DNA from 2 places in the Mesorhizobium montanum genome. Region 2 is predicted to be linked to the other one. Evidence: predicted binding sites of a transcription regulator. Region 2 holds the regulator's gene; the other holds the start of a gene.
What was found. The regulator PhoB, encoded in region 2, activates phosphate uptake and scavenging genes when phosphate is short. The targets are predictions, from matches to a motif close to TGTCATNNANCTGTCAT.
Positions count from the first base shown of each region.

Region 1: phnC (phosphonate ABC transporter ATP-binding protein) is a predicted target of PhoB. The motif match lies at 7,019-7,035, and genes of this name have one in related genera.

Region 1 is NZ_JAVIJF010000001.1:54,366-69,768, forward strand. Features, by position in the region: gene phnF (phosphonate metabolism transcriptional regulator PhnF) at 1-553, opposite strand, end outside; gene phnG (phosphonate C-P lyase system protein PhnG) at 688-1,149, shown strand; gene phnH (phosphonate C-P lyase system protein PhnH) at 1,149-1,766, shown strand; gene RFM68_RS00280 (carbon-phosphorus lyase complex subunit) at 1,768-2,880, shown strand; gene RFM68_RS00285 (alpha-D-ribose 1-methylphosphonate 5-phosphate C-P-lyase PhnJ) at 2,877-3,857, shown strand; gene phnK (phosphonate C-P lyase system protein PhnK) at 3,854-4,630, shown strand; gene phnL (phosphonate C-P lyase system protein PhnL) at 4,806-5,513, shown strand; gene RFM68_RS00300 (DapH/DapD/GlmU-related protein) at 5,510-6,127, shown strand; gene RFM68_RS00305 (DUF1868 domain-containing protein) at 6,231-6,941, shown strand; gene phnC (phosphonate ABC transporter ATP-binding protein) at 7,117-7,974, shown strand; gene phnD (phosphonate ABC transporter substrate-binding protein) at 8,115-9,023, shown strand; gene phnE (phosphonate ABC transporter, permease protein PhnE) at 9,079-10,032, shown strand; gene phnE (phosphonate ABC transporter, permease protein PhnE) at 10,101-11,468, shown strand; gene RFM68_RS00330 (sugar phosphate isomerase/epimerase family protein) at 11,575-12,426, opposite strand; gene RFM68_RS00335 (Gfo/Idh/MocA family protein) at 12,644-13,831, opposite strand; gene RFM68_RS00340 (sugar phosphate isomerase/epimerase family protein) at 13,980-15,035, opposite strand.
Region 2 is NZ_JAVIJF010000001.1:400,380-415,782, reverse strand. Features, by position in the region: gene RFM68_RS01975 (VOC family protein) at 1-273, shown strand, start outside; gene RFM68_RS01970 (glutathione S-transferase family protein) at 296-1,156, shown strand; gene tolA (cell envelope integrity protein TolA) at 1,450-1,839, shown strand; gene RFM68_RS01960 (hypothetical protein) at 1,902-2,123, opposite strand; gene RFM68_RS01955 (hypothetical protein) at 2,379-2,687, shown strand; gene RFM68_RS01950 (DUF2865 domain-containing protein) at 2,952-3,296, shown strand; gene RFM68_RS01945 (hypothetical protein) at 3,425-3,772, opposite strand; gene RFM68_RS01940 (response regulator) at 3,971-7,321, shown strand; gene pstS (phosphate ABC transporter substrate-binding protein PstS) at 7,941-8,996, shown strand; gene pstC (phosphate ABC transporter permease subunit PstC) at 9,062-10,045, shown strand; gene pstA (phosphate ABC transporter permease PstA) at 10,049-10,900, shown strand; gene pstB (phosphate ABC transporter ATP-binding protein PstB) at 10,897-11,700, shown strand; gene phoU (phosphate signaling complex protein PhoU) at 11,721-12,428, shown strand; gene phoB (phosphate regulon transcriptional regulator PhoB) at 12,448-13,137, shown strand; gene RFM68_RS01905 (VOC family protein) at 13,267-13,704, opposite strand; gene RFM68_RS01900 (ROK family protein) at 13,861-15,105, opposite strand; gene xylF (D-xylose ABC transporter substrate-binding protein) at 15,375-15,403, shown strand, end outside.

The sequences.
Region 1 (15,403 bases), 350 kb from region 2:
TCCGAAGATAATCATTGATGCCGAAGCGCTTCAGCGAGGCGGTGATCGATCCTGTCTCCGCCATTGCCGCTTCGATGCCGGCGAAGCGTTTGGCGTCGAACCAGGTCGTTGCACGCGACACCGGGTGACCGTCGGCCTCGCCGCGCGTCTCCAGGCGGATGACGACCGCGCCCTTGGCAATGCCCAGCGACTCGGCGATGCGCCGGCTGGCCGGTTCGGTCGATGACGAAAGCAGCGCGATATGCCGCTCGGTCGTCTGCCCCTGCAGTCCGGTCGAGAAGCGCGTGCGTGCGCCGATCGGATAGGACAGCCGCTTGCGCGACAAGACGAAGGTGCCGCGTCCCTGCTCGGCCTTCAGCACGCCTTCCTGCACAAGTGCTGCAATAGCGCTGCGCACCGTGTGACGGTTGACGCCGTATCGCTCGGCCAACACGACTTCAGGCGGCAGTGCCGCATTCTCCGCGAAATCGCCGCTCGCAATCCCCTGCAGGATCCTGTCGGCGATCTGCCGCCACAGCGACACGCCGTTACGCCTTTCAATGCTGCTTGCCAGTCCGACCACCTATCGCCCCCGCGCATTTTTCCCGGGTTGTCATCCACCCGTCATGGACTCCCGTTACGAGGTGAGTATAATTTGTATAGTTGTCTATATCAATAGACAAATTTCTGCATGCAGGGAGCGACGCCATGCGAGGACGGGAAGCGCGCGAGCAGGCCGGGCGAAAGGCCATGATGGCAACGCTGGCACACGCTGCGGCCGACGACATCGCGCGTCTGTGGAACGAGGCCGGTCTGCCCTCGGAGGCGGAGCTTTTGCGTGGCCCCGAAACCGGATTGGTGACGGTGCGCGGGCGGATCGGCGGCGGCGGCGCGCCGTTCAATGTCGGCGAGGCGACGGTCACCCGCGCCACGGTGCGTCTGCCATCCGGCCAGGTCGGCCATTCCTACGCGCTCGGCCGCGACAAGGGCAAGGCAAGGCTCGCGGCGATAGCCGACGCGCTCTGGCAGGATCCGGCGCAACGCGAGGCGGTCGAGACGAAACTGGTCGCCCCCCTGCGCGCGGCGCACGACACGGCGCGCGAGACGCGCCGCGTCGAGACGGCGGCCACGAAAGTGGATTTCTTCACCATGGTGCGCGGAGAGGATTGATGAATATCGCCACGCAATCGATCGACGGCGGCTTCATTGAGCCGGTCTTCGACGCGCAAGTCGTCTTCCGAGCCATCATGGACGCTATGGCTCGCCCCGGTTCCGTCCAGGCCCTCGCGCAGCTCGCTCACCCGCCGGCGCCGTTGTCGGCGACGGCCGGCGCCGTAGCGTTGGCACTCTGCGACAACGATACGCCGGTCTGGCTCGATCCGCCGCTGCAGGCGGAAGCCTCGGTCAAGGCCTGGCTCGGCTTTCACACCGGCGCGCCCTTGGCCATGGCCAACACGCCGGCCGACGCGCATTTCGCCCTGATCGCCAATCCGAAGGAGATGGCGGCGCTCGACGGTTTCTCGCAAGGTACGCAGGAATATCCCGACCGCTCGACGACGCTGATCCTGCTCACCAGCGATCTCGGTTCCGGTCCGACGCTGCTGCTTGAAGGCCCGGGCATCGAGAAGACGGCGATGATCGCGCCGACCGGCATGCCGCGCCATTTCGTCGAGCAGTGGAAGCAGAACAACCAGCGTTTCCCGCGCGGCGTCGACATCATTCTGGCCGCGCCCGGCAGCCTCGCCTGCCTGCCGCGCACCACCCGCATCAAGACCATGGAGGCATGACATGTATGTCGCGGTGAAAGGCGGCGAAGCCGCTATTGCCAACGCCCATCGGCTGCTGGCCGATCGCCGCCGCGGCGACCGCTCGGTGCCGGCGCTGCGCCTCGACCAGATCGTCGAGCAGCTGGCGCTCGGCGTCGACCGGGTGATGAGCGAAGGCTCGCTCTATGATCGCGAGCTTGCGGCCTTGGCCGTCGTCCAGGCGCGCGGCGACATGATCGAGGCGATCTTCCTGGTGCGCGCCTACCGCACCACGCTGCCGCGCTTCGGCTACACCAACCCGGTCGATACCGGCGCCATGCAGGTCGAGCGGCGCGTGTCGGCCACCTACAAGGACCTGCCCGGCGGGCAGGTGCTTGGCCCGACCTTCGACTACACCCACCGCCTGCTCGATCCGGACCTCGCCGCCGGCGCCGAGGTCGAGACGCCCGCGCGGCGTTCGGTCGAGGCCGAGGCCATGCCGCGCGTTTCAGCGATCCTCGCCCATGAAGGGCTGATCGAAGCCGACGGCGACATGCCGCTCGACCATGTGCCCGGCGACATCACACGCGAGCCGTTGCAGTTCCCGATGGCGCGCGACATTCGCCTGCAGGCGCTGTCGCGCGGCGACGAGGGTTTTCTCTTGGCGCTCGGTTATTCGACGCAGCGCGGCTACGCCCGCAACCACCCCTTCGTCGGCGAGGTGCGTATCGGCGAGGTCGAGCTGGAGCTAGAGGTGACGGAGCTGCCCTTCGCCGCGCCGCTCGGGTCGATCCGCGTTACCGAATGCCAGATGGTCAACCAGTTCAAGGGCTCGGCCAAGGCGCCGCCGCAATTCACCCGCGGCTACGGCCTGGTCTTCGGCCAGAGCGAACGCAAAGCGATGGCCATGGCGCTGTGCGACCGCGCGCTGCGCGCCGGCGAGCTCGGCGAGGATATCGTCGCCGCCGCGCAGGACGAGGAGTTCGTCATCTCGCATTCCGACAATGTCCAGGCGACCGGCTTCGTCGAGCATTTGAAGCTGCCGCATTATGTCGACTTCCAGGCCGAGCTCGGCCTCGTGCGCCGCATGCGCGCCGAATACGAAGCGCGCATGAATGAGGGCAAAGCCGAAGAGAAGAGGGAGGCCGCGGAATGACCGCGCAACCGACAGAGATCGCCACCTACAACTTCGCCTATCTCGACGAGCAGACCAAGCGGATGATCCGCCGCGCCATCCTGAAGGGCATCGCCATTCCCGGCTACCAGGTTCCCTTCGCCTCGCGCGAGATGCCGATGCCTTATGGCTGGGGCACCGGCGGCGTGCAGGTCACCGCTTCGATCATCGGCCCGGATGATGTTCTGAAAGTCATCGACCAGGGCGCCGACGACACCACCAACGCCGTCTCGATCCGGGCCTTCTTCAAGAAGGTCGCCAATGTCGCCGTTACCACGGAGACGGCGAAGGCAACGATCATCCAGACCCGCCACCGCATTCCCGAGCAGCCGCTGACGGCGGGCCAGGTGCTGGTCTTCCAGGTGCCGATCCCCGAGCCGCTGCGCTTCCTCGAGCCGCGCGAGACCGAGACTCGAAAAATGCATGCGCTGGAGGAATACGGCCTCATGCATGTGAAGCTCTACGAAGACATCGCCAGGCACGGCCGCATCGCCACCACCTATGCCTATCCGGTCAAGGTCGAGGGCCGCTATGTGATGGACCCTTCGCCGACGCCGAAATTCGACAATCCGAAGATGCACCGTTCGCCGGCTTTGCAGCTGTTCGGTGCCGGCCGCGAGAAGCGCATCTACGCGGTGCCGCCTTTCACCGACGTCGTCAGCCTCGATTTCGAGGATCATCCTTTCGAAGTCCAGACCTTCGACCAGCCCTGCGCGCTCTGCGGCGCCGAGAACGTCTATCTCGACGAGGTCATCCTCGATGACCATGGCGGCCACATGTTCGTCTGCTCGGACACCGACCACTGCGAGAAGCGGCGCGACAATCCTACCTCCCCCTCGCGGGGAGGTTGCGCCGAAGGCGCGGGTGGGGGGAACGGCCAATCCTCTCTTTCTTCCACCCCCACCCCGGCGCTGCGCGCCGACCCTCCCCACAAGGGGGAGGGTCGGGAGGCAAAATGACCGACGAACCGCTGCTGCGCGTCTCAGCGCTTTCCAAATTCTACGGCTCGCGTGTCGGCTGCGAGAACGTCACCTTCGACCTCTGGCCGGGCGAGGTGCTGGCGGTCGTGGGCGAATCCGGTTCCGGCAAGACGACATTGCTCAACTGCCTGTCGACAAGGTTGCTGCCCTCCTCCGGCACGGCGAGCTATCGCATGCGCGACGGCCAGCTCCGCGAGCTCTACCGCATGAGCGAGGCCGAGCGCCGCTTCCTGATGCGCACCGACTGGGGCTTTGTCCACCAGAACCCGGCAGACGGACTGCGCATGACCGTATCGGCCGGCGCCAATGTCGGCGAAAGGCTGATGGCTGTCGGCGACCGCCACTATGGCAAGATCCGCGCCACCGCCGTCGACTGGCTGTCGCGCGTCGAGATCGACGAGGACCGCATCGACGACGAGCCCCGCGCCTTCTCCGGCGGCATGCGCCAGCGCCTGCAGATCGCCCGCAACCTGGTGACAGGCCCGCGTCTGGTGTTCATGGACGAGCCGACCGGCGGCCTCGACGTCTCGGTGCAAGCGCGCCTGCTCGACCTCTTGCGCGGGCTGGTTACCGATCTTGGCCTCGCCGCGATCGTCGTCACCCACGACCTCGCGGTGGCGCGGCTTCTGTCGCAGCGCATGATGGTGATGAAGGACGGCCGCGTCGTCGAAAGCGGCCTCACCGACCGCGTGCTCGACGATCCGCGCGCGCCTTATACGCAGCTACTCGTGTCCTCGATTTTGCAGGTTTGACGATGGAACGCATTTCCCTGGCACCTACCCCCACCCCGCTGCTTCGCAGCGACCCTCCCCACAAGGGGGAGGGTAGAACGCCGGCGCCCTACCTCCCCCTTGTGGGGAGGTCGGACCGAAGGTCCGGGTGGGGGTACTTCAACCACCAGGCAAACAACGACAGGAGCACTTTCTGATGCCCACTCCGCTCGTTGTCTCGGACATCGCGAAGAGCTTCACCATGCATCTGCGCGACGGCGTCACGCTGCCGGTGGTGGCGGGCGTCTCCTTCTCGATCCGCGCCGGCGAATGCGCCGTGCTCGGCGGTCCGTCTGGCGCGGGAAAAAGCTCGATCCTGAAGATGCTCTACGGCAACTACGCCGTCGACGAAGGTCAGATCATCGTCCAGCACGCGGGCGGCCTGATCGATCTTGCCTCCGCCAGCCCGCGCACCGTGCTTTCCGTGCGCCGCCACACCATAGGCTATGTCAGTCAGTTCCTGCGCACCGTTCCGCGCGTCTCCGCGCTCGACGTCGTCGCCGAACCGCTGGTCGAGCGCGGCGACGAGAGGGAAATCGCGCGGACCAAGGCGCGTTCGCTGTTGGCGCAGCTCAACCTGCCGGAAAAACTCTGGGCCTTGCCGCCGGCGACCTTCTCGGGCGGCGAGCAACAGCGCGTCAACATCGCGCGCGGCTTCATCACCGAGCATCCGATCCTGCTGCTCGACGAGCCCACCGCCTCGCTTGACGCGAAGAACCGCGATGTCGTGGTCGAACTCATCGCCGCTAAGAAGACGGCGGGCGTTGCCTTGCTCGGCATCTTCCATGATCTCGACGTGCGTGACGCTGTCGCCGATCGCGTCATCGACGTCACCGCCTTCGCCGCTGGAAAGATTGCTGCATGAGCAAAAAACTTTCGGAGACGCCGCTGATCCATCCGACGGCGCAGGTCGAAAACTCGACGCTTGGCCGCTGGACCGAAATCGCCGAGCGCAGCCGTGTCGCCGAATGCGAGCTCGGCGACTATTCCTACATGATGCAGGATTGCGCCGTCTGGTGCGCGACTATTCGAAAGTTCTCCAACATCGCGGCAAGCGTGCGCATCAACGCCACCAATCATCCGACCTGGCGGCCGACGCTGCATCACTTCACCTACCGCGCCTCCGACTATTGGGAAGACGCCGAGCATGAGAGCGATTTCTTCGCCCAGCGCCGCGCCCGGCGCGTCACCATCGGCCACGACACCTGGCTCGGCCACGGCTCGACCATCCTGCCCGGCGTGACCGTGGGCGATGGCGCTGCGGTCGGCGCCGGTGCGGTGGTGTCGAAGGACGTTGCGCCCTACACCATCGTCGGCGGCGTGCCGGCAAAGCCTATCCGCGAGCGTTTCGACCGCAGCATCGCCGAGCGCTACCAGGCGCTCGCCTGGTGGGATTGGGACCATGCAAGGCTGCGCTCCGCGCTCGATGATTTTCGCCAGCTGGAGGCCGAGGCGTTTCTCGAAAAGCACGGCGGTTGAAGATCGTGAATGGTCAATAGTGAATGGCAACGAAGCCCTTCTTCACCATTCACAACCTTGACACACGACTCGGACACGACGCGATCTCTCCCAGGAGATTGCCATGCTCGACACAGTCAAACCCTCGCTCGCCGGATACTTCGAAGGCACCAACCCGACCCCGCCCACGCATCTCGGCACCCGCTATGACGCGTCGGGCAATTTCCTCCTCGAGCCGGGCAACACCGTCGTGTGCCATCTGGTCGAAGGCACCCCTTCCTACGATGCCGTCATCGGGGTGCGCCAACGCATGCTGGCGATGCCCGATGCCGATCGCCTCGCCTTCACGCCGATCTCCAGCCTGCACATGACCCTGTTCCAGGGCATCATCGAATACCGGCGCCGTCTTCCCTACTGGCCGTCGGACGTGCCGCTCGACACCGGCATCGACGACATGACCCGCCTTTATGTGGAGCGCCTGCAAGGCTTCGAGGAGCACGGCCCCTTCAAGGTCAAAACTGTCGAAGTCTTGCCGACCGGTCTCACCGTCGCCGGCGCCACCGAGGAAGACCGCCGGATCCTGAAAGCCTGGCGCGACGCCCTTTCAGCGCCGTTCGGCTACCGCCACCCGGACCACGACACATACGTCTTCCATATTACCTTTGCCTATCAGGTCCGCCGCCTCGCCGATGCGCGGGCCGCAGCCTGGCGGGAATTGTTCGACGACTGCCTGTCGTTCCTCGAGCGCGAGGCTCCGGTGATCGAGCTCAGGCCCCCGGCCTTCTGCAGTTTCAAGGACATGAAGCATTTCGAGGAATTGCTCGTGCTCGAATGATGGCGATGCATGTCGCTCAAAAGTGTGCAGCGGTTTTGGGACAACGACATGCATCGACAAAATTCTGGCCTGTGACTCGTAACAAAACTGACATCAATCCGACACCCCAGCTTCATCGGCCTGCGATAGCGAAGGTTAACAGACCTTCAAAACCGCGACGGACTGGAGTTTTGGTATGTCGGCATTATCGGCCACGCTGGAAATCCGCGGCGTAACCCGACGATTTGGCAAGAACACTGCCGTCAGCGACATCAACATCTCGATCCCGCGCGGCCAGATGGTCGGCATCATCGGGCGCTCGGGCGCCGGCAAGTCGACGCTTCTACGCATGATCAATCGTCTCATCGATCCCAGCCAGGGGTCGATTTTTTTTGACGGCGCCGAGGTCTCCAGCCTGCAGGGTTCGCCGCTGCGCCGCTGGCAGCGCGACTGCGCCATGATCTTTCAACAGTTCAACCTCGTGCCGCGCCTCGACGTGCTTACCAACGTCCTGCTTGGCCGCCTCAACCATCGCTCCACGATTTCCAATCTGCTTGGCATGTTCACCCGCACCGAATGTGCCGAAGCGGTGGCCGCGCTCGAACGCCTCGACATCGCGCGCACCGCGCTGCAGCCGGCTGGCACGCTGTCCGGCGGCCAGCAGCAGCGTGTCGCGATCGCCCGCGCCATGATGCAGCAGCCGAAGGTGCTTCTGGCCGACGAGCCGATCGCCTCGCTCGACCCACTCAATGCCAAGGTGGTGATGGACTCGCTGCGCGACATCAACTTGCGCGAAGGCATCACGGTCGTCACCAATCTGCACACGCTGGACACCGCCCGCGCCTATTGCACCCGCATCATCGGCATGGCCGCCGGCGAGGTCGTCTTCGACGGCGGTCCGCACGACCTCGACCGCGACGCCGTGCGCACGGTCTATGGCGCGGATGCCAGCGGTGCCGAGATCTCCGAGGCGATCACGTCGACCAGCGTCACCATCAAGCCGAAGATCACCGCATCCGCCGGACCGCTCGAACCAGCATTCCCTGGCTATTGAACCCACCCCCGGCCCCAGGCGGTCCGGGCAAATCGTGGATGTCAGCAGAGCAACCCGGATCGCCCGCCAGCGTCAAAGGCAAGACGTGAAAAATCAGAACGCCGCCGGCGCGCAGCCGGAACAACAGGAGAGAGATCAAAATGTTCAGGAAGATGGTTTTTGGGGCGGTTTCGCTGCTCGCCATGGCGGCAAGTGCCGCGCACGCCGCTGACATCAAGGAATTCCGCGTCGGCATCCTCGGCGGTGAGAACGAGACCGACCGTCTGCGCAACTACCAGTGCCTCGCCGACCACCTGAAGTCGGAATTCGGCTTCGAGAAGGTTTCGCTGTTCCCGGCCGCCGACTATGACGGCGTCATCCAGGGCCTGCTCGGCGGCACGCTCGACTTCGCCGAGCTCGGCGCGTCCGGCTATGCCAGCGTCTATCTCAAAGATCCGAAGGCTGTCACCCCGATCCTCACCACCAAGCAGACCGACGGCTCGACCGGCTATTATTCGGTTGGCCTCGCGCTCAAGACGTCCGGCATCACCGACATCAAGTCGGCCAAGGGCAAGAAGCTCGGCTACGCCGATCCGGATTCGACCTCGGGCTACCTGATCCCGCTGACCCAGATTCCGAAGGACACTGGCGCTTCCAACGAGACCTATTTCGCCTCGACCCAGTTCAATGGCGGTCATGAAAACAACGTGCTGGCCGTGCGCGACGGCAAGGTCGACATTGCCGTGGACGATTCCTCCGGCATCGGCGATTTCAAGAACGGCTACACCTCGGGCACCTTCCACAAGGAAGTCGCCAAGGGCGCCGTCGACCCGAACGACTTCGTCGAAGTCTGGCGTTCGGGCCTGATCCCGAACGGCCCGCTGGTCGTGCGCACCGCGCTCGGCGACGACATGACCGCCAAGCTGGCCGCCTTCTTCACCGCTCTGCCGGGCAAGGACAAGGCCTGCTTCGAAGGCGTCGAAGGCGGCGATTTCACTGGCTATGTTCCCGTGAAGCCGGACTTCTACAGCGTCATCGTCGAAGCCCGCAAAGCCGCTATCGGCGGCTAAAGGCATTAGAAGGGCGGCGCTGCGAAAAACGCCGCCCTTTTTGCATGTCCCGATCATGACATCAGCGACACTCCATTCCGACGCGACCCGTCAGCAGGCCGACGCCTGGCGGCGCCAGACCTCTCTGCGCCGCTTCTACACCGCACTCGGCGTCGGTCTTCTACTGGTGGCCATGTGCGCGACCATGTGGTTCGCCGACGAGGCCAATGCCGGCCACTTCTTCGACCGGCTGCCGCATATCCTCGATTTCCTGAGCTGGCTGGTCCCGAAAGATTGGAACGACGTCTGGCGGGCGCTGTTCGATATCGCCTCGCCCAACGACAAAGGCACGCAGGAATTCAACTTCCCGCTCGGCCGCGTCTACGTCTGGGGCGGCTTCTATGTCCCTGAGTATTTCGAGCTGATGCTGACCACGGTGAACGTGGCGCTGGTCTCGACCTTCATCGGCTTCGTCTTCGCCGTTCCCTTCTCCTTCATCGCCGCGCGCAACCTCACGCCGAGCCCGATGCTGCGGCTCATCGTCAAGCGCTTCATGGAATTGCTGCGCGCCTTCCCCGAGATCGTCATTGCCGGCCTGTTCGCGGCCATCGTCTCGATCGGCCCGGTCGCCGCCATCATCGCCATCGGCCTGCATTCGATCGGCGCGCTGGGCAAGCTGTTTTATGAGATCAACGAGAACATCGACATGCGCCCGGAGGAAGGCCTTCGCGCGGTCGGCGCCAATTGGTTCGAGCGCGTGCGCTTCGCCGGGCTGCCGCAGGTGCTGCCCAATTTCATGTCCTACACATTGCTTCGGATCGAGATCAACGTGCGCATCTCGACAATCATGGGCGCGGTCGGCGGTGGCGGCATCGGTGAGGAGTTGAAGCTCTCGATCTCGCGCGGCTTCGGCGCCAAGACGCTGGCGCTGGTGCTCCTACTCTTCACCACCATCTTCCTCGTCGACCAGTTTTCCGCCTGGCTGCGCCGCAAGCTCGTCGGCGAGCAGGCTTTCCTGATGAGCGCCTAGACCATGACCCCAAAAAGTGGAGACCGGTTTTTGGAAAAGATCTTGGAAAAGATCATGGTCCAAACAAAATGACCGCCATGACCGCCGACCAAGTAAGCGCTATTGAACAACGCCACCCGCAGATATTCCAGCGGCCGGCCTACAAGCGCTTCTGGCCGCTACTGCTGATCGCCGGCACGATGCTCTATCTTGCCTATGCCTTGTGGTTCTTCAGCCTGCCGCAGGTGCTGCGCGACTCGCACTGGGAACGCCTGCCGCTCTTTCTGTCCCAATGGATCAGCTACGACCTGCAGCCGGAATTCCGTCTCGACCAGCCGCAGATCACGCCGAAATATCCGCGTTTCTCGGCGCTCGGCGAGAACCCCAATCCGGACTGGGTGATCAAGAACCCCGACGGCACTTTCACGGTTCAGATCGACGGCGACGCAAAATCCGTCACCTTCGACAAGACCAGGGCGACGATCATAGCCAATGGCGTGACGGTGCCGGTATCGCTGACCAGCGGCAAGCCGGCGGTGAGCGGCCCGGTACCCGACTGGGTAACGGTCCATGACGACGAAATCGTCGCCAAAATGGGTTTTGCCGGCGAGGCGCGCATCACCGTCGACCGCGTCAAGGTGCGCAAGCGCTTCCTCGGCTGGGCGAATTTCGTCTTCGACACCCGCTCGCCCTTCTTCGGTAAACCGGCCGGCGAGGTCATCTCGCTGATCGTCTCCGGACCTGAGCTTCAGCCCGGCACGTCGAACCTCGCCCTTGCCGCCGATAATATCTGGAACAACGCCCAGTGGCAGCACGGCGACGTCTGGACGAAGCTCTTGCAGACCATCGTCATGGCGTTCCTGGGCACGCTGCTCGGCGGCATCGTCGCCTTCCCGCTTGCCTTCTTCGCCGCCCGCAACATCACGCCGAGCGGCGTGCTCAGCCAGGTGCTGAAACGCTTCTTCGATTTCATGCGCTCGGTCGACATGCTGATCTGGGCGCTGTTCTTCACCCGCGCCTTCGGTCCCGGACCGCTGGCCGGCAGTGCCGCGATCTTCTTCACCGAGATCGGCACGCTCGGCAAAACCTATTCCGAGGCGCTGGAAAACATCGACGACAAGCCGCGCGAAGGTGTGCTCTCGACCGGCGCCAACGGCCTTTTGGTGCAGCGTTATGGCGTGTTGCCGGAAGTGGTGCCGATCTTCATCAGCCAGACGCTCTACCAGTGGGAATCGAACACCCGCGGCGCCACCATCATCGGCGCCGTCGGCGCCGGCGGCATCGGCCTGAAGCTGTGGGAAGCGATGCGCACCAATTCCAACTGGGCCAACGTCTTCTACATGGTGCTGTTGACGCTGCTCGTCGTCTTCATCTTCGACAACGTCTCGAACTTCCTCCGCCGCCGGCTGAGCCGCACATTGCATGATTATAACCGGCTGCAGGCCGCGCAGGGGTAACGGACGCAGCGCCCATCACTGCCGGTGGCCAACCGCGCCTTCGTTATCCACGGGCGGAGCAAGGAGCGAAGCGACTGCGCAGACCCGAGGATGACGAAAAAAGGCGTTAGGCTGCAGCCTTCCACCCGTTCCTGATATGCGTATACCCTTCGCGATAGACCGCCTCCGGGCTCTCCGCGAAATCGCGCCACACCTTGGTCGCCGCCGCCAGGTCCTTCAGTGAGCGCCCGAAGGATTCGATGGTCAGCCAGTCGTCATAGCCGCTCTTGCGGATGGCGGAAAAAGTCTCCTTCCAGGGGATGTTGCCGCGCCCCGGCACGCCGCGATCGTTCTCCGAAATATGGATATGCACGACGTTACGGCGATGCTTCGTATAGGCGCCGATCGGGTCGGCCTCCTCGATGTTGGCGTGGAAGGTGTCGTACATCGCCTTGATGTGCGGCCGGTCGATCGCCTCGATGTGCTCGCACAGATCGTCCATCGTGTTCACCAGGTAGCATTCGAAGCGGTTGAGCGCTTCGAGCCCGATGGTGACGCCCTTCTTGCCGGCGTGATCGCCGATGGAGCGCTGCGAGGCGACCGAGCGCTTCTTCTCGGCCACCGTTGGGCCACTGCCGGAGAAGGCGCCAAGCGTCGAATGCAGCGGACCGCTCAGCCTGTCCGCGCCGAGCGCCGCGCTGCAGTCGATCGCCCATTTCATGTAGTCGATGCCGGCCTTGCGCGTCGCGGCGTCCGGCGAGATCAGGTTCATCGCCGGATCGCCCATGGCCGAGACCGCGGTGCGCTCCAGCCCGATGCGGTCGAGCATTTCGCCGAGCTTCTTGTAATCGTCAGGTAACCCGACGAAGACCGGGATCTCGACGCCGTCGAAACCGGTCGCCTTGATATCCTTCAGCAGCGCCTCGTGCCTCGTTGAGACGCTAGTCGTCCACAAGAACATGCACATGCCGATTTTCATCGACACCCCCTCCCCTTTGGCTGCTGGCCAACTCCTGCGCCAGCTACGCCGCACTCCCCTTCATCCGGCCGCTTCGCAGCCACCTTCTCCCCGGCGGGGACAAGGTGTTGGCGTCAGCGCCGGTCACCTCCTCTCCCCTCGGGGAGAGGTCGGATTGCCAGCCGAATTGCTCTTTGCAATTCGGCTGGCAATCCGGGTGAGGGGGCGCCGAGGCCGGTTACAGCTTGGTCCACGCCCCGTTCTTCTTCGATGACTTCACGCAGGCCTCGATGAAGGCCATGCCTTCAACGCCGTCGGCGATCGTCGGAAAGACCACATCCTTAGCCGGCTTGCCACCCTTCCTGCGCGCTGCCCGGATAGCCCGCGCCGCCTCCTGGTAGATGTTGGCAAAGCCTTCGAGATAGCCCTCCGGATGGCCGGACGGCACGCGGCTGACGCGCGCGGCCACCGGCATCGCGCCGGCGCCGGCACGCGTCAAGAGCTGCTTCGGCTGGCCGAACGGCGTGTACCAGAGATAGTTCGGATCGGCCTGCACCCATTCCAGCCCGCCCTTCGAGCCGTAGACGCGCAGCTTCAGCCCGTTCTCATGGCCTGGCGCCACCTGGCTGGCCCAGATCATGCCCTTGGCCGGATGCGCCTGGCCGACCGGCTTGAAGCGCAGCATGACGTTGACATTGTCGTCGAGTTGGCGGCCCGGCACAAAGGCGTCGAGATCGGCCGACAGCGTATCCAGCTCCAGCCCCGACACGAAGCGGGCAAGGTTGTAGGCATGTGTGCCAATGTCGCCCAGCGCGCCGCCGGCGCCGGCCTGCTTGGGATCGGAGCGCCACGAGGCCTGCTTCTGGCCGGTGGCGGCGAGATCCTCGGTCAGCCAGTCCTGCGGATATTCCGACTGCACGATTCGGATGTCGCCGAGCTGGCCCCTGGCCACCATCTCGCGCGCCTGCCTGATCATCGGATAGGCGGTGTAGTTGTGGGTGAGCACGAACACCTTGCCGGTCTTTTCGACCAACGCTGCCAGCTTCTTGGCCTCGGCCAGCGAGGTCGCCAGCGGCTTGTCGCAGATGACATGGATGCCGGCCTCGAGGAAGGCTTTTGCCGCCGGCACATGCACATTGTTGGGCGTGACGATCGCCACGGCCTCGATGCCGTCGGGACGCTTGGCTTCGGCCTTGGCCATCTCGGCGTAGGAACCGTAGCTGCGTGACGGATCGAGCCCGAGTTCCTCGGCCGATGCCTTCGCCCGCGCCGGGTCCGACGACAGCGCGCCGGCGACCAACATGAAGTCGTTGTCCATGCGCGCCGCGATCCGGTGCACAGCGCCGATGAAGGCGCCTTGGCCGCCACCGACCATGCCGTAGCGGATCGGTCCGCCTCCCGTTTCCGACTTCGATGCGCCGACCATTTTTTGTCCTCTCTCTTTGGCTCCTCACCCTCCCCCTTGTGGGGAGGGTCGACGCGCAGCGTCGGGGTGGGGATATAAGTGTCCGCCGCGACTTGTGATTCAACCCCACCCGGACCTGTGGTCGAACCTTCTCAGGGAAGTTCGTGGGTCAAATCCCCATCATGGCGCGCAGCAGCTTTTTGTCGCTCGTGCCGCTGGCGAAATCGTCGAATGCCCTCTCGGTCACCCGGATGATGTGGTGCTGGATGAAGGGCGCGCCTTCAGCCGCCCCGTCCTCGGGATGTTTCAGGCAGCATTCCCACTCCAGTACCGCCCAGGAATCGTAATTATACTGGGTGAGCTTGGAGAAGATGCCACTGAAATCGACCTGTCCGTCGCCCAGTGAACGGAAACGGCCTGCCCGGTTCACCCAGCCCTGGTAGCCGGAATAGACGCCTTGCCGTCCGGTCGGGTTGAACTCGGCGTCCTTGACGTGGAACGCCTTGATCCGCTCGTGGTAGATGTCGATGAATTCGAGATAGTCGAGCTGCTGCAGCAGGAAATGCGACGGGTCGTAGTTGATGTTGCAGCGCTTGTGGCCGCCGACCGCGTCGAGGAACATCTCGAAGGTCGCGCCGTCGAACACATCCTCGGAGGGGTGAATCTCGTAGCCGACGTCGACGCCATTGTCCTCGTAGACGTCGAGGATCGGCTTCCAGCGTTTGCCGAGCTCGCCGAAGGCTTCCTCGATCAGTCCCGCCGGCCGCTGCGGAAAGGGGTAGAGGTAAGGGAAAGCCAGCGAGCCGGTGAACGACACCGAAGCATTCAGCCCGAGATTGCGCGATGCCTTGGCGCCGAACTTCATCTGTTCGACAGCCCATTTCTGCCGCGCCTTGGGATCGTTGTGCACCGATGGCGGCGCGAAGCCGTCCATCTGCGCGTCATAGGCGGGATGCACCGCCACCAGTTGCCCCTGCAGATGCGTCGACAATTCGGTGATCTCGACGCCGGCATCGGCGCAGATGCCTTTCACCTCGTCGCAATAGGCCTTCGACGAAGCCGCTTTCTCGAGGTCGAACAGGCGTGCGTCCCAGGTCGGGATCTGCACGCCCTTGTAGCCGAGGCCGGCCGCCCATTTGGTTATCGAGGCCAGTGAATTGAACGGCGCGGCGTCGCCCGCGAACTGCGCCAGAAACAGGCCGGGGCCCTTCATCGTCGTCGGCATCGGCATCCTTCCTCTTTTGTTTTCGCGACCAAAGCATAGCGCCGATTGGCGTGAGGGCCAGCCTGTTTGGTCAATCCTACCGGCATCAAAGCGCTATGCCATTCTGGTATTACCAAATCCCATAGTTCGGTCAAGCGCCTGAAAACCTCGAAGAAGCAGCGAGCTTGTTGGCAGTCAGGCAAAATTACCTCATAAAATCATGGTATTGGCTGAACGATTGGGCTCCATCCGCCCACTTCTTGCTGTGCATGAAAATTTGCTGTAGAGGTCATGATAGACCCAATTGGTCGAACCAGTTTCGAGAAAAAATGCTGGCAGCGCCTTGGGGGAGGAATCGTGCGGCCGCCTCGATCGAGGCGTCGCGGAGT
Region 2 (15,403 bases):
GGCATCAAACACAGCGGCGTCAAGGATCGCGGCTTCATGGATTCGATCTATTTCGAGGATCCGCTGGGACTGCTGATCGAGCTTGCCTCCTACCGCTTCGAGCCGCCGGCCGGCTTCACCCATGCCGACGTGCTGATGGAGGCGCACAAGATCCGCGTGGCGCGCGCCGACTACAATATCGCCGAACTGCATCTGGCCGACGCCATCCAGGCGCTGGTCGAGCGGTCGCGCGCGACCCTGTCGGAAAACAGGGCGCCGAAAAATCCATACTAACCAGGTCAGAGGGAGGACCGAGATGGCAAAGGCTGCAAGCAAGAGTGCGAAGAAATCCGCGGCCAAAACCGCGCCAAAGGCCGCGGCGAAAACGGCCGCGAAGGTGACGGCGAAAGCCGCGACCAAAGCGACGGCAAAAGCCGCGCCCAAAACGACTGCGAAAGCCGCTAAAGCGAAGCCGGCTAGGAAACCAGGCATAAAGCTCAGCATGCTGCGGCCGAGCGTCAACAACATGACGGTGCGGGTGTTCGCGCGCGCGGCCGGGCTCGATCCCGCGGAGACCGATGCCTGGGGCCATACGCGCTCCCCGGAGTTCCTGGCGCGCAATCCGGCGCATCTGACGCCGATGATCGAGGACAAGGGCCTGCCGCGCGGCGTGCTGTGGGAGAGCTGCGCCATCATGCAATATCTCGCCAACAAGCATGGGTTGGAGAAGTTCTATCCGAAGGCGCCGGCCAAGCGGGCGATGGTAGACAGCGCCATGTTCTACCTCGTTGGCACGCTTTATCCTTATGTCGCCAGAGCCACCTATCCGGCGCTCGGCTTTCCGCAATATGCCGGCGAGGTCGGCCACAGCGATGCCCATCCCGACAGGAAATCGGAAGCACAGAAGGCGGCGATGGCCGCGATCGCCGAGCCGCTCGAAGTGTTTCACTCTTTCTTCCGCGACGGCAAACCGTTCATCGGCGGCAAGAATCCATCGATCGCCGATATCCGGCTGGCGGCGACGCTCGAATTCCTGGCCGTTGTCGACTATGCGCTGCCCCAATGGGCGAAGGATTATATGGCGGCGCTGGAGAAGAAGCTCGGCAAAGCCTATGCGGAACCGGCCGGCGACGTGCGCGGCTACATCGCGCATATGAAATCGCAGGCGAGGGTCTAGCCGCCCCTCGCGTTAAGGTTTCGTTTACCCAAGGCCTGTCTACTGGCCTCAGTCCTCGCCGCGACCACGGATGTACTGGCGCCATGACGAGGCAAGGGAAAGGTCGGCTCCGTGCCGGCCTTTTGCTTTTTCGGGTGCGGCCGCGCCCGCGTCGGGACAACATAATTTTGATGATTTGCCGGTGCCGGCCCGATTGAAATCCTATTGTCATCCTCCACGTTGATCGTACCATGTCGCCAAGCGATGGGCGAATGGGCCGAACGTGCGACGGGCGGAGGCAGTAAGGACGCGCGATGAGAACCACGGCAGGATTTTCAGCCATCATTGGGACGCTGCTGGCAATGCCTTTTGCTGCGAACGCCGCGCCGCTCAACACCATGGAGGAGGTTGGCGCAGCCCTGCAGGCCTGCTGGACCCCGCCCGCCAATTCCGGGAATGCCACGGTCACCTTGAGCTTCAGCTTCAAGCGCGACGGCACGCTAATCGGCCCACCCAAACCAACGGCCATCAAGGTCGGCGGCGATGACAAGGCACGTCAGGTCTATGTCGACGCGGCGACGGCCGCCTTGCGCAATTGCCTGCCGCTCAGCTTCTCGCCGACGCTCGCGCAAGGAATGCCGGGAAAGGTTTTTACGCTTCAGTTCAATTCGCCAAAAGACAACGCGAAAGCAATTCAGCAATAGAACCGGGCTGCTGAAATTACCTTTGCGCGGTTCCGAGCCGACCCCACCAGGCTCGGATCGCATTATGCCGCATTGCGCCGGCGCCGGGCGGTTGCGTGCTTTTCCAGTTCCGGCATCTCGAAGACATAGTCGCTCCAGGCCGATTCCGGAATTTGTCCGGCCAGATAACATTCCAGCAACAAATTTTGCTCAGCCGTCAGATGCCTCGCCGCCCGCTCATGATCCAGCCCAAGCGAATGGATCAGGTTCCTGGTCAGGCCAGAGACGGTGAAATGAATGGACATCTCCGGTCTCCTCTGCGCTGCACGGATCACATCAGCGCCAACAACGTCCGTTACCGGCCAAAGGTTTCATCAGCAATCCGTGATAGCGCCGCCCGCTCGGTCATGGCCAGCCTGAAAATGGTTTTTCGGCTAGTGTCTCAATCTTGAAATGAAAGCGTAATATTCGCTTCGTAAGATTGAGCGTAACACCCAAATCCTATAAAGCAATTTTTGGCTAATCTTCCGACTAATGAGTATTTACTTAATTAGCCGGCGTTGATTAAGTCGATCTCGTGTTTCGAGCAGGGGTGGCACCCGATGACGAGTTTGCGGCTTCTTAAGACACCATTCCTGGCGACCATGGCGATCTTGGCACTGACGCAGGTTTCTTATGCCGATTCTTGCTCGGCGCTGAGAAGTCAGATGCTGTCCGGCGGCCGCGGCGCGGCGAGCCCCCGGCTTGCGCAACTGCGGCGCCAGCTTGCCGCGATCCAGGGGATAGAGAGGCAGCGCCGATGCACCGCCAGCAGCGCTGCCGGCGGCTTCTTCAATGCCTGCGCGGATCTTGCCCGCAACCGGGCCTAAGTGCAGCGCCAGATCGCCGGCATCGGCAATTCCGGCCGCGAGTCCTCCGGGTTGCAGGCGAGATACGTCGCTCTCGGCTGTCAGGGGGCAGCCAAGCGGCCGCAGCCGCAGCAGGTGTCCAACATGGGAGCTTCCGGTCCGGTGTCCAGCGGCAACGCGATGCTGTTTTGCGTTCGCCTTTCAGACGGCTATTTCTTCCCTGCGCCGAATTCGCAATTCGCGTAGGCCAGAGATCTCGAGGATACGGCCGATCAGTGCCGCTACATCTGCGACGATTCGGGCGTCGATCTCTATTCGCTCAGCGACCCGAGCCTCGAGACCGATCAGATGGTCGCGGTCGAGACACGCAAGCCCTATACCGAGCTCCCAACCGCCTTCCGCTATCGCGACGCCGCCGAGTTCAAGGCCTGCGATCTCAAGCGCTACTCCCAGCGCGTGGCCGAGCTCAGGGCGCGCACGGTGACGCCAGGCAACATGGAAAACGCCATCATTCCGTTGCCGACACAAGGCCGGACATGGGCACAGTCTCGGACATTCCATCGAGCGACGGCGGCACGGGGGCGGCGGCGGCCGGCGCGACAGCGCCGTCGGCCGCGGTTGTGCCGGTAAGCGCCAAACCGGTGCGCGTGGTCGGGCCTACCTTTTTCCCCGCGAATTAATCCGGCCGTTCTCAGCCTTGAGGCATCCGTCTCGAAGCAAGGCGCACTGCCGGCACCGACCGTCGGATCGAAGCAAAGTTACTCGCAGACGACGCGATAGCGCTTGCCGTCTTCGCCGACATTCCTGCAGGCGAGGGGCTTCTGCTCGCCGGAAGACGGATCAGGCAGGTCCCGGCTCAGGGACGGCGTCCTCGAAGCGGGCCTGGAATGGCGCCGGACAACGGGGCCCGCTGGCGGGCTCGGCGGCAAAGGAAACACGTCCGACGCGATCTGCCTCGACGCGGTCGTTCCCGGCGGCGTCCTGTCCCAGACACGCCTGACGTCCATCCGGCTTGGAACGATCACCGTGCCGTCGTCGCTGCGCACGCAGCCGCCCGCTGCAAGCAGCACCGGGCACAGGATGAAAGCCGCGAATCGACCGAACATTAGCAACACCTCAGGCACCTTATAATGCGTCGTTGCCTTGATCGCCAACAGGCGGATTACCGCAGCCGGCGCCACGACCGGATTTGCGTCAACGGCATCGGGCGGCAGCGGGTTGCAATCATTATGGTTAGCGGATCGTTAATGCTTGTCGGGCACATTCCGCCGACGAACCGGCGCGGTTCGGCCTTGGGGGTAGCAATGGCGGATACGGACGGGACTGTCGGGGCGGACAGCGCGCGGGATTTCAACAAGGCGGATATGCGCGGCAACGGGGCCTCCCTCGGTGGGGGTCACGACATGGCCGGGACCGCGGAGGCGCTCGCCAATCTCGGCCTGATGGTCGATTCGATGCCGATCGGCGTCATCGTTCTCGATGCCGAATTGCGGGCGGAGGTGGTCAACCGGGCATTTTACGACTTCTGGCAGATCGATCCGCGGCGCGCACCGGCGGGCAGCTGCTTTCGCGACCTCATGGAAGCCAGCCGCGACGCCGATCCGTTCGGCGGCGAGGAGCAGGCCTGGCAACGTCACATCGCCGAACGCGAAGCCGAAATCCGGGCCGGCGCGGCAGGCTCCAGGCAGTTGCCACGCAAGGACGGCCGCACGCTGATCGCCTCGCTGGCGCCGCTTCCCGGCGGCAAACGGCTGATCTCCTATGTCGACATCACCGACATGAAACGGCGCGAGACCGAGGCCGAGGAGGCGCGCAGGAACCTCGCCACCGTGCTGGAGTCGCTGCCGGCCGCCGTCATCATCTACGACCGCGACGATCGCTTCGTCTTCGCCAACCGCAAGCTGCAGGATACGCTGCCGGCGCTGAAGCCGGCCTGGCAGCCGGGCCGCAGCTTTCGCGAGGCATTGGCGCTCGGCCATTCCGTCGGCTATTTCCGCTCGAGCGGCGACACCGGGATCGATAGCCTTTATGGCGTCGACGCCGAGCGCTGGCTTGACGCCATGCTCAGGCGGTACCGTTTGCCGAACTCATCCTACGAGCGCCTCAATCCAGATGGGCGCTGGTACCAGGTCTATGACATGCGCACCGACGATGGCACGTTCATCGGCGTGCGCGTCGATATCACCGACATCAAGCTGCGCGAGAAAGAGCTGCGCGACTCCATGCGCCAGATCGACCTTTACCGGCATGTCATGGACGAATTGCCCGTCGCCGCCTTCATCAAGGCCGACGATCTCGGCATCGAATTCGTCAACAAGGCGTGGTGCGCGCTGACCGGCCTTCCCAAGGAGGAGGTGATCGGCAAGACGGACCGACTGCTTTTCGCTACGGACGAGGCCGACGGCTTCAGCAGCGACGACGCCGAAGTCATAGCGACCGGCGCTGGGCGCGAGGTCGAGGAGGCCGTCACTCATCGCGACGGCACGGTGCGGCAATTGATGACGCGCAAGAGCCGGCTTGTGGCGACCGACGGCTCGGTGCACCTGGTCGGCTCCAGCACCGACATCACCGACGTCAAGTCGCGCGAGCAGGCGCTCAAGAAAAGCATGAGCGAAAACGAGGTGTTCCGCAGCCTGATCGACAACGTACCGGTGTCGATCTACGCCAAGCGCTCGGACCTGCGGCAGTTCTACGTCAACAAGGGCTGGTGCGATCTTACCGGTTTCAGCAAGGAAGAAGCCGTCGGCAAGACCGATGTCGAGATTTTCGGCGCGGACGGCGAGGCCTTCGTCGCCAGCGACCTTGCCGTGCTGCGCACCGGCGAGACGCAGGAGATCGAAGAGACGGTGACGATGCCGGACGGCAGCGTGAGGCACCAGTTCGCGCGCAAGGGCGCGATGATCGCCTCGGACGGCTCGCTCTATCTCATCGGCTCCACCACCGACATCACCGAGCTCAAGCAGCGCGAGGCCGAGCTCAGCGAGGCGCGCCGGCGCGCCGTGCTCGCCGACCGGGCCAAGTCGGAATTCCTCGCCAATATGAGCCACGAGATCCGCACGCCGATGAACGGGGTTCTTGGAATGGCGGAACTGCTGGCAAAATCGGACCTCGATCCGAAGCAGAAGACGTTCACGGACATCATCGTCAAATCCGGCAACGCGCTGCTCACCATCATCAACGACATCCTCGATTTCTCCAAGATCGATGCCGGCCAGCTGGTGCTCGACCCGGCGCCGTTCAATCTTGCCGAAGCGATCGAGGATGTGGCGACGCTGGTGTCGACGCGCGCCAAGGAGAAGGACCTGGAGCTCATTGTCCGCGTGCAGCCGGGGCTCGACGGCCAGTTCGTCGGCGACGTCGGCCGCGTCAGGCAGATCGTCACCAACCTGCTTGGCAATGCGGTGAAATTCACCGACGAAGGCCATGTGCTGGTCGACGTCACCGGCGAGCGGGTTCCGGCCGGAACAAGGCTCACCATATCGGTCACCGACACCGGCATCGGCATTCCGGAAGACAAGCTGAAGCTGGTGTTCGAAAAGTTCAGCCAGGTCGACACCTCCTCGACCAGGCGCCACGAAGGCACCGGGCTCGGCCTTGCCATCACCTCGCGGCTGGTCGAGATGATGGGCGGCGAGATCGGCGTCGACAGCGCCGAAGGCAAGGGTTCGACCTTCTGGGTCACTGTCACGCTGCCCAAGGCCGAGCAGGGCGGGCAGCGCATCATGCCGGTCGACGTCACCGGCGCGCGTGTACTGATCGTCGACGACAATGCCGTCAACCGCTCGATCCTGAGCGAGCAGATGGCCTCGTGGACGTTCGATGCCTGCGCGGCTGAAAGCGGCGCCGAAGGGTTGAAGGTGCTGATTGCCGCCGCCGCCTATGGCGTGCCGGTCGATTGCGTGGTGCTCGACTACCAGATGCCCGGCATGACCGGCGCCGAGATGGCGCGCATCGTGCGCGGCACGGCGAGCCTGGCGCATACGCCGATCATCATGCTGACCTCGGTCGATCAGTCGCTTGCCAACACGGCCTATCGCGACCTCGGCATCGATGCGCAGCTGATCAAGCCGGCGCGCTCCTCCATCCTGCTTGAAACGCTTGTCGCGACCATCCAGCGCCATCGTCACTCCAGCGGCGCGGCGCACCCAGCCGTCGGCCCATCGCAAGCCGCGCCGGCGCCGACGGCGGCATCGGACCGCGCCATGCTGCAGCCGCCACCGGCGCGCGCGCGTCCACGCCCCGCCGATGCGGAGCGCGGGCTCGACATCATGGTCGCCGAGGACAATGAGGTGAACCAGCTGGTGTTCACCCAGATCCTTGGCGAGACCGGCTATCGCTTCGAGATCGTCGGCAACGGCCGCAAGGCGCTCGATGCCTTCGGCAGGCTCAATCCGCGCATGATCCTGATGGATGTATCGATGCCGGAAATGAACGGACTGGAGGCCACGGACGCCATTCGCCGGCTCGAGCAGGACATGGGCACGCATGTGCCGATCGTCGGCGTCACCGCGCATGCGCTGAAGGGCGACCGCGAACGCTGCCTGGAGGCCGGCATGGACGATTACCTGCCGAAGCCGATCAGTCCGCGGGCGCTGCTCGAAAAGCTCGAGCGCTGGCTCGGCTCTGACATCGAGACCCGGCGCAACGCCGGCTAGAGCTTTCAGCGTTGCACCGAAAACGCCGAGCTGCTTTATCTCTTTAGTTTTGACGCAATTCCGGACGGAAAGGCTACGACGAAGCCGCCGAGCCCAACCGTTTCACACTTTTCCTGGAATGGCTCTGACCACGCCAAAATCGCTGGCGGGCGTGAGACGCTTACGCATACGTATGGTGCGATCGCACCATATCCAAGCAAACGCCAAGCCCGGACAATAATGGCATTGATTCCGCTCTTCGGTTACGGGCGGGAGCAGCGACCGCCAAACAAGAAACAGCGTCGACTCTACCCCAACGGACCTGTTTTCGGCGATGGCCAGGCCATGATCCGCTCTGGCATTCAGGCAACGCGCTCTCGTCCGGATTTTATTTCCCGGCGACCATGATTCGGTCGCCGGGATAAATTTTGTTTCAAAAGTCAGACAAGTTGCTGATTCCCGCGGCAAACTCCGGATGGCCCCGAGAGGCCGCCGCAGGCCTCTCCCGACGTCGCCGTTCAGCCGTTACCGGGCTGACATGAAACTGTCATGCGACTGTAATAATCGAGAGCTATGCCCCTCGTCGGGCGCCGACAGACACGGGTGCCAAGAGACCATCTTCCGAACAGGAGCAGGCCATATGAGACACTTCATCCGCTCGGCGGCCGTTGCGATTGCAATGGCTGCGGCATCCACCGTTACGCTCACCGCGGCCATGGCCGCCGATCTTTCCGGCGCCGGCTCGACCTTCATCTATCCGGTGTTCGCCAAGTGGGCCGACACCTACAAGAAGGACACCGGCATCGGCCTCAACTATCAGTCGATCGGTTCCGGCGGCGGCATCAAGCAGGTCATCGCCAAGACCGTGACCTTCGGCGCCACCGACAAGCCGATGTCCGACGCCGACCTCGAAAAGAACGGCCTCGTGCAGTTCCCGATGGTGATGGGCGGCATCGTGCCGATCGTCAATCTTCAGGGCGTGAAGCCGGGCGAGCTCGTCCTCGACGGCAAGACCCTGGCCCAGATCTATCTCGGCGCCATCACCACCTGGGATGATGCCGCGATCAAGGCGCTCAACCCGAACCTCACCCTGCCTTCGACCGCCATCGCCGTCGTCCACCGCTCGGACGGCTCGGGCACGACCTTCAACTTCACCGACTATCTCGTGAAGCTCTCGCCCGACTGGAAGGACAAGGTCGGTTCGGACACCGCCGTCGAATGGCCGACGGGCGTCGGCGCCAAGGGCAGCGAAGGCGTTGCCAACACCGTCAAGCAGACCGACGGCGGCATCGGCTACGTCGAGTACGCCTATGCCAAGCAGAACAAGCTCTCCTACTCGAAGATGTTGAACGCAGCCGGCAAAGTTGTCGAGCCGTCGCTCGAATCCTTCGGCGCCGCCGCTTCGAACGCCGACTTCAAGGGCGCCAAGAACTTCAACGTCATCATCACCAACGAGCCCGGCGACGCCACCTGGCCGATCGCTGCTTCGACCTGGGTGCTCATCCACAAGACCCCGGATGACGCCGCCGCCACCGGCGAGGCGCTCAAGTTCTTCGCCTGGGCCTATAAGGACGGCAAGGAAACCGCCAAGACGCTCGACTACGTCTCGATCCCGGACAGCGTCGTCGACCTGATCAAGGCTTCGTGGAAGTCCGGCATCCAGGCCGGCGGCAAGCCCGTCTACGCCGGCGAGTAACAAAATGAAGGAGCGCCGCATCGCGGCGCTCCTTTTCGTCCTCGAGCCAAAGAGCAGAACCTGACATGAGTGCTGTCCAGGAAGCCATGCCGGCCGTTCGTGGTTCGCGCGATGCCACGGTCAGGCGCTTCGCCCTTACCGATGCGATCTTCCGCGCATTGACGAAAGCCGCCGCGATATTGGTCCTGGTCTTGCTCGGCGGCGTTGCTTTCTCGCTGGTTGCCGGCTCCTGGCCGGCCCTGTCGGCCTTGGGCTTCTCCTTCTTAACCAGCGAGAGCTGGAACCCGGTGACCGAAAAATTCGGCGCATTGGCGCCGATCTACGGCACCGTCATCACGTCGGCCATCGCCATCCTGATCGCCGTGCCGATCGGCATCGGCATCGCCATCTTCCTCACCGAACTTTGCCCGCGGCCGCTTCGGCGCCCGATCGGCATGGCGGTTGAACTGCTGGCCGGAATTCCCTCGATCATCTACGGCATCTGGGGGCTGTTCGTTTTCGCGCCATTCCTGCAGACGACCGTGCAGCCCTTCATCATCTGGCTGTTCCATGGCGTTCCCGGCCTCAACAACCTGTTTGCCGGCCCGCCCTATGGCATCGGCCTGCTGACCTCGGCGATGATCCTGGCCATCATGATCCTGCCTTTCATCACCTCGATCAGCAAGGACGTGTTCGACACGGTGCCATCGGTGCTCAAGGAATCGGCTTACGGCATCGGCTGCACGACCTGGGAAGTGACGCGGCGCGTCGTCATTCCCTATACACGTGTCGGCATCATGGGCGGCGTCATGCTCGCTCTCGGACGCGCGCTCGGCGAGACCATGGCCGTCACCTTCGTCATCGGCAACGCCCACCGCATCAGCAGCTCGCTGTTTGCCCCTGCCACGACGATCTCGGCGACTATCGCCAACGAATTCACCGAAGCCGTCGGCGACCTCTATACCTCTTCGCTGGTGGCGCTCGGCCTCATCCTGTTCGTCATCACCTTCATCATCCTTGCCATCGCGCGCTACATGCTGATGCGCATCGACGCCCGCACGGGAGCCTGACCGATGTCGACATCCCTTGCACTCCATAACAGCCGCAAGAGAAAGAACGGCGTGATGATGACGCTGTGCGTCGTCGCTGCCGGCATCGGCCTTGCCTGGCTGGCGCTGATCCTCGGGGCGCTGATCTACAAAGGGCTGTCCGGCGTCTCGCTGGCGGTGTTCACGCAGATGACGCCGCCGCCCGGTGACGCCGGCGGCCTTCTCAACGCCATCTACGGCAGCATCGTGATGACCATCATCGGCATCGTCGTCGGCACGCCGATCGGCGTGCTGGCCGGCACCTACATGGCTGAGTATGGTCGCTTCTCGAAGCTGACGACGGTGGTGCGCTTCATCAACGACATCCTGTTGTCGGCGCCCTCGATCATCATCGGCCTGTTCGTCTATGAGCTGATGGTGCGGCCGATGGGCCATTTCTCCGCGATCGCCGGCGCCGTCGCGCTGGCCATCCTGGTCATCCCGGTCGTGGTGCGCACCACCGAGGACATGCTCAACCTGGTGCCCAACGCCTTGCGCGAAGCCGGCACCGCCATCGGCGCGCCGCGCTGGGTGGTGATCCGTTCGGTCGCCTACCGCGCGGCAATGTCGGGCATCGTCACCGGTATCCTGCTTGCGATCGCCCGCATCTCCGGCGAGACCGCGCCGCTGCTCTTCACCGCGCTCAACAACCAGTTCTGGTCGAGCAATCTCAATGCCCCGATGGCCAGCCTGCCGGTGACCATCTTCCAGTTTGCCCTCAGCCCTTACGAGGAATGGCAGCAGCTGGCCTGGACGGGCGCACTCATAATCACCCTGACGGTTCTCGGGCTGAGCATCTTCGCCCGCAGCCTAACCGGACGCAGAGAGGACAGATGAAACCGATGTTGTCCACGGATCTGAACGTAGCCGACACGACCGTCGAGAAGGCCAAGATCGAGATCAAGAACCTCAATTTCTACTATGGCCAGTCGAAAGCGCTGAAGGACATCAACCTGTCCCTGCCCGAGCGCAGCGTGACCGCCTTCATCGGGCCGTCGGGCTGCGGGAAGTCGACGCTGCTGCGCGTGCTCAACCGCATCTACGAGCTCTATCCGAAGCAGAGCGCGGAAGGGCAGGTGCTGCTCGACGGCAAGAACATCCTCGACCGCTCGCAGGACCTCAACCTGCTGCGCACCAAGATCGGCATGGTGTTCCAGAAGCCGACGCCGTTCCCGATGTCAATCTACGAAAACATCGCCTTCGGCGTCAGGCTCTATGAAAAGATCGGCAAGGCCGAGATGGACAGCCGCGTCGAGCAGGCGCTGAAGCGCGCCGCGCTCTGGAACGAGGTCAAGGACAAGCTCAACGCCAGCGGCCTCAGCCTCTCCGGCGGCCAGCAGCAGCGCCTATGCATCGCCCGCACGGTGGCGGTGAAGCCCGAGGTGATACTGCTCGACGAGCCGGCCTCCGCGCTCGATCCGCTGTCGACCGCCAAGATCGAGGAGCTGATCGACGAATTGCAGGCCGACTACACCATCGTGATCGTCACCCACAACATGCAGCAGGCGGCGCGCGTATCGCGGCAGACGGCGTTCATGTATCTCGGCGAGCTGGTCGAGTTCGACCGGACCGAGAAGATATTCACCTCGCCCCGCGAGAAGCGCACGCAGGACTACATCACTGGCCGCTTCGGCTGAGTTCATACGAGGACATCATTATGGCCGAACATACCGTCGCTTCCTTCGACGAGGATCTGAGGCAGATCAGCCGGCTCATCAACGACATGGGCGACCTTGCCGGTTCCATGGTCGGCGCTTCGACCCGGGCGCTGCTCGAGTCCGACAATGCGCTGGCGCAGCGCGTCGTCTCCGAAGACGCCATCATGGATGCGCGGCAGCGCGAGCTCGACGACCGCGCCATCACGCTGATCGCCAAGCGGCAGCCGATGGCGGACGACCTGCGCCACGTGGTCGGCTCGATCCGCATGGCCGGCGACCTCGAGCGCATCGGCGACCTGGCCAAGAACATCGCCAAGCGCGTCGGCGCCGTCGGCATCAGCGCCGCGCCGCGCGATCTCACGCATTCGATCGATTCCATGGCGCAGTTGGTGCTGATCCAGGTCCAGGCGGTGATACAGGAATATACGGTGGGCGATGCTACGGCGCTGGCCAAGCTTCGCAACGACGACGAGCGCATCGACGTCAAATACACGTCCGTCTTCCGCGAGCTCCTGACCTACATGATGGAAGATCCGCGCAACATCACCGCTTGCACGCATCTTCTGTTCTGCGCCAAGAATCTCGAGCGCATCGGCGACCATGTGACCAACATCGCCGAGAACGCCTATTATGTGTTGACCGGCACGCAATTGCCCGCGAACCGCCCGAAGCAGGACGAGACGGCAATGTCGGCGCCGGCGGCGTGACGGAAAAGGTTATCTGCCAATGATCGCGCCACGCATCATGGTGGTGGAGGATGAGGAGCCGCTGGGGGTGCTGCTCCGCTACAACCTCGAATCCGAAGGTTACCAGGTCGAAGTGGTGACCCGCGGCGACGAGGCCGAAATCCGCCTGCAGGAAAACGTTCCCGACCTGCTCGTACTCGACTGGATGGTGCCGGCGGTTTCCGGCATCGAGCTTTGCCGGCGTCTCAGGATGCGGCCCGAGACCGAGCGGCTGCCGATCATCATGCTGACGGCGCGCGGCGAGGAGAGCGACCGCGTGCGCGGCCTCTCGACCGGCGCCGACGACTATCTGGTCAAGCCGTTCTCGACGCCGGAGTTCATGGCGCGTGTCAAGGCGTTGCTGCGCCGCGCCAAGCCGGAGGTGCTGTCCAGCGTGCTCAAGGTCGGCGACATCGTGCTCGACCGCGAATCGCATCGCGTCTACCGCAAAAAGAGCGAGATCAGGCTCGGCCCGACCGAGTTCCGGCTGCTCGAATTCATGATGCGCCATCCCGGCCGCGTGTTCTCGCGCAGCCAGCTGCTCGACAATGTCTGGGGCGAGACGATCTATATCGACGAGCGGACCGTGGACGTGCATGTCGGCCGCCTGCGCAAGGCCGTCAACAACGGCCGCATGCCGGACGTCATCCGCACCATCCGCGGGGCAGGCTACGCAATCAGGGAAGATTAGGCCGCAATTCCGGACGGAAGGGCTTACGGGCGAAAACGCCGAGCCTACCGTGTCACACTTTTCCTGGAATTGCTCTGGTGAGATGCGCTCGCTGACATTGGTCGCTCGGTCACCGTCTTCGTATTACGCTCAGCCGAGTTCTTGGGCGATTCCGATGAGAAGCCCTTCAGGCCCTCGGATGTAGCAGAGCCGATACGCGTCTTTATACTGGACTACTTCGCCTACGAGATGCGCGCCGCGCTTGCGGAGCCCTTCAAGCGTCTCGTCGATGTCGTCCACGGTGAACATCACGCGGAGGTAGCCCAGAGCATTCACCGGGGCGTTGCGGTGATCCGCGACGGCAGGCGGTGTGAGGAAGCGGGAGAGCTCGAGCCGGCCGTGGCCGTCCGGCGTGCGCATCATGGCAATCTCGACGCGCTGATCGCCCAGCCCAGTGACACGTCCGGCCCATTCTCCTTCGATCATAGCCCGACCTTCGAGCTCGAGGCCGAGCTCGCGAAAGAAATCAATCGTCGTCGCGAGATCCTCGACGACGATTCCTATGTTGTCCATCCGTTTGAGCGCCATGTGTCCGATCTACAAGATGTGGTCGGGTCTGACAACGGACGGGTTCGATACTTCCGGCGCGGCAGGCAGCGAGGCGACGCGCGGACCTGGGATGACCCGCGGGAGGCAGCAGCCAATCCCGAACGTTGGCGATGAGCCACGCGTGTCAACGCCGCCTCAGGCCACGTTCTTCCCCGCCGCGCCGGTCCTAGATTGGACACCGGGAGCGAAAATCTCCTGGTCGACGAAGGTCAGCGCGCGCATGGCGCAGCCTTCGCGGATCAGCGGCAATTCGTTCGGCTCGGTGTCGAAGGAGATCGATTTCGAGTGCTGGCCGCCGGCGGTCTGGGCGATCGCCTCCCGCAGCGCCGGCTCGATCAGGTCGAAGGCGGCGGCGCTGACGCCGACCATCGCGACAGGCGCCGGATCGATCAGCGCAAACAGGCTGCCGAGGCTGAAACCAAGCGCCTCGCCCGCCCGGCGATAGGCCTCGCGCTCCGGGCCGTCCTTCTCGCGCGCCTTCGCGGCAAGGGCCCGCATATCGGCGTCGCCGACGTCGACCGGCTCGGCGTCCTCGCCCATCTTCATGGCACTGCGCCAGATCGCATAATTGCCGGCATAGGCCTCGACGCAGCCGCGGCGGCCGCAACGGCAAAGCGCGCCGCCCGGGCGGTGGATCATGTGGCCGAACTCGCCGCCGGAGGAATGGGTGCCGGTGAACAGCGTGCCCTTCAGCACAAGGCCCATGCCAATGCCATGTGAGAGCAGGATAGCGATGAAGTCGTCGCGATAGCGCTCGGGGTCGCGCCACTGCAGCGCCACCGCCATCATGTTGCAGTCGTTCTCCATGGTGGCTGGGATGCCGAATTCCGTCTCGAGGATGTCGGCAAAAGGAATGTCGGTCAACGGCGTGATCGGCGACCACAGCATGGCGCGTGCATGGGTGTCGGTGATGCCCTGAATACCCATGGCGATACGCGCGACACTGCCCAGGTCGAGGTCGGGATCCTGCAGCCGGCGCCGGACGATTGCCATGCATTCGCCGATCAGCTGGTCGCGCGGCATGACAAGCGTGTCCAGGCGCTGCTGTTCCTCGGCAATCACCTGGCCGGCATAGTCGATCACGGCGACCGACAGGAAATTCAGCGACAACACCACGGTCAGCACCGCGGCGGCTTCAGGGTTCAGCGCAAGGCCGATCTGCGGCCGGCCGCGTTTCAACGCCGTCGGCTCGTTGGCCTTGCTTTCGGTAAGAATGCCCTCCTGGATCAGGTCGGCGGAAATCGCCGAGATGGTCGAGTGGCTGAGCCCTGTGGTGGCGGCAATCTCCGTCCGCGAGGGCTGGCCGGCGCGGCGCACGGCCGAAATCACCATGGCGCGATTGCGCCGGCGCAAATCGTCATGGCGGATTCCGACCGACATCGTCTCGCACGTCCTCCCGGGTCATCGCGGCCTTGTGATGATGCCATGGCCTGTCGCCGACACGCTAGGGATAGTGGCAGAAGCCAAAGCCCATGTCATTATTTATTGCGGACGTCGAAAAAAATGGCCGGACCCATCAAAAGCCATCAGAATCTCAGTTGACAGTGTCGTTTTGCTGGATCACTATTTTTTTGAGGCTCGAAAAAAAGCCTCTGTGCCGGCCTTCGGGCCAGTCTGGGTCGCGCCGCACAGGGCGCAGGGAGGATATCATGAAAAAATTCGCAGCCGCCATTCTGGC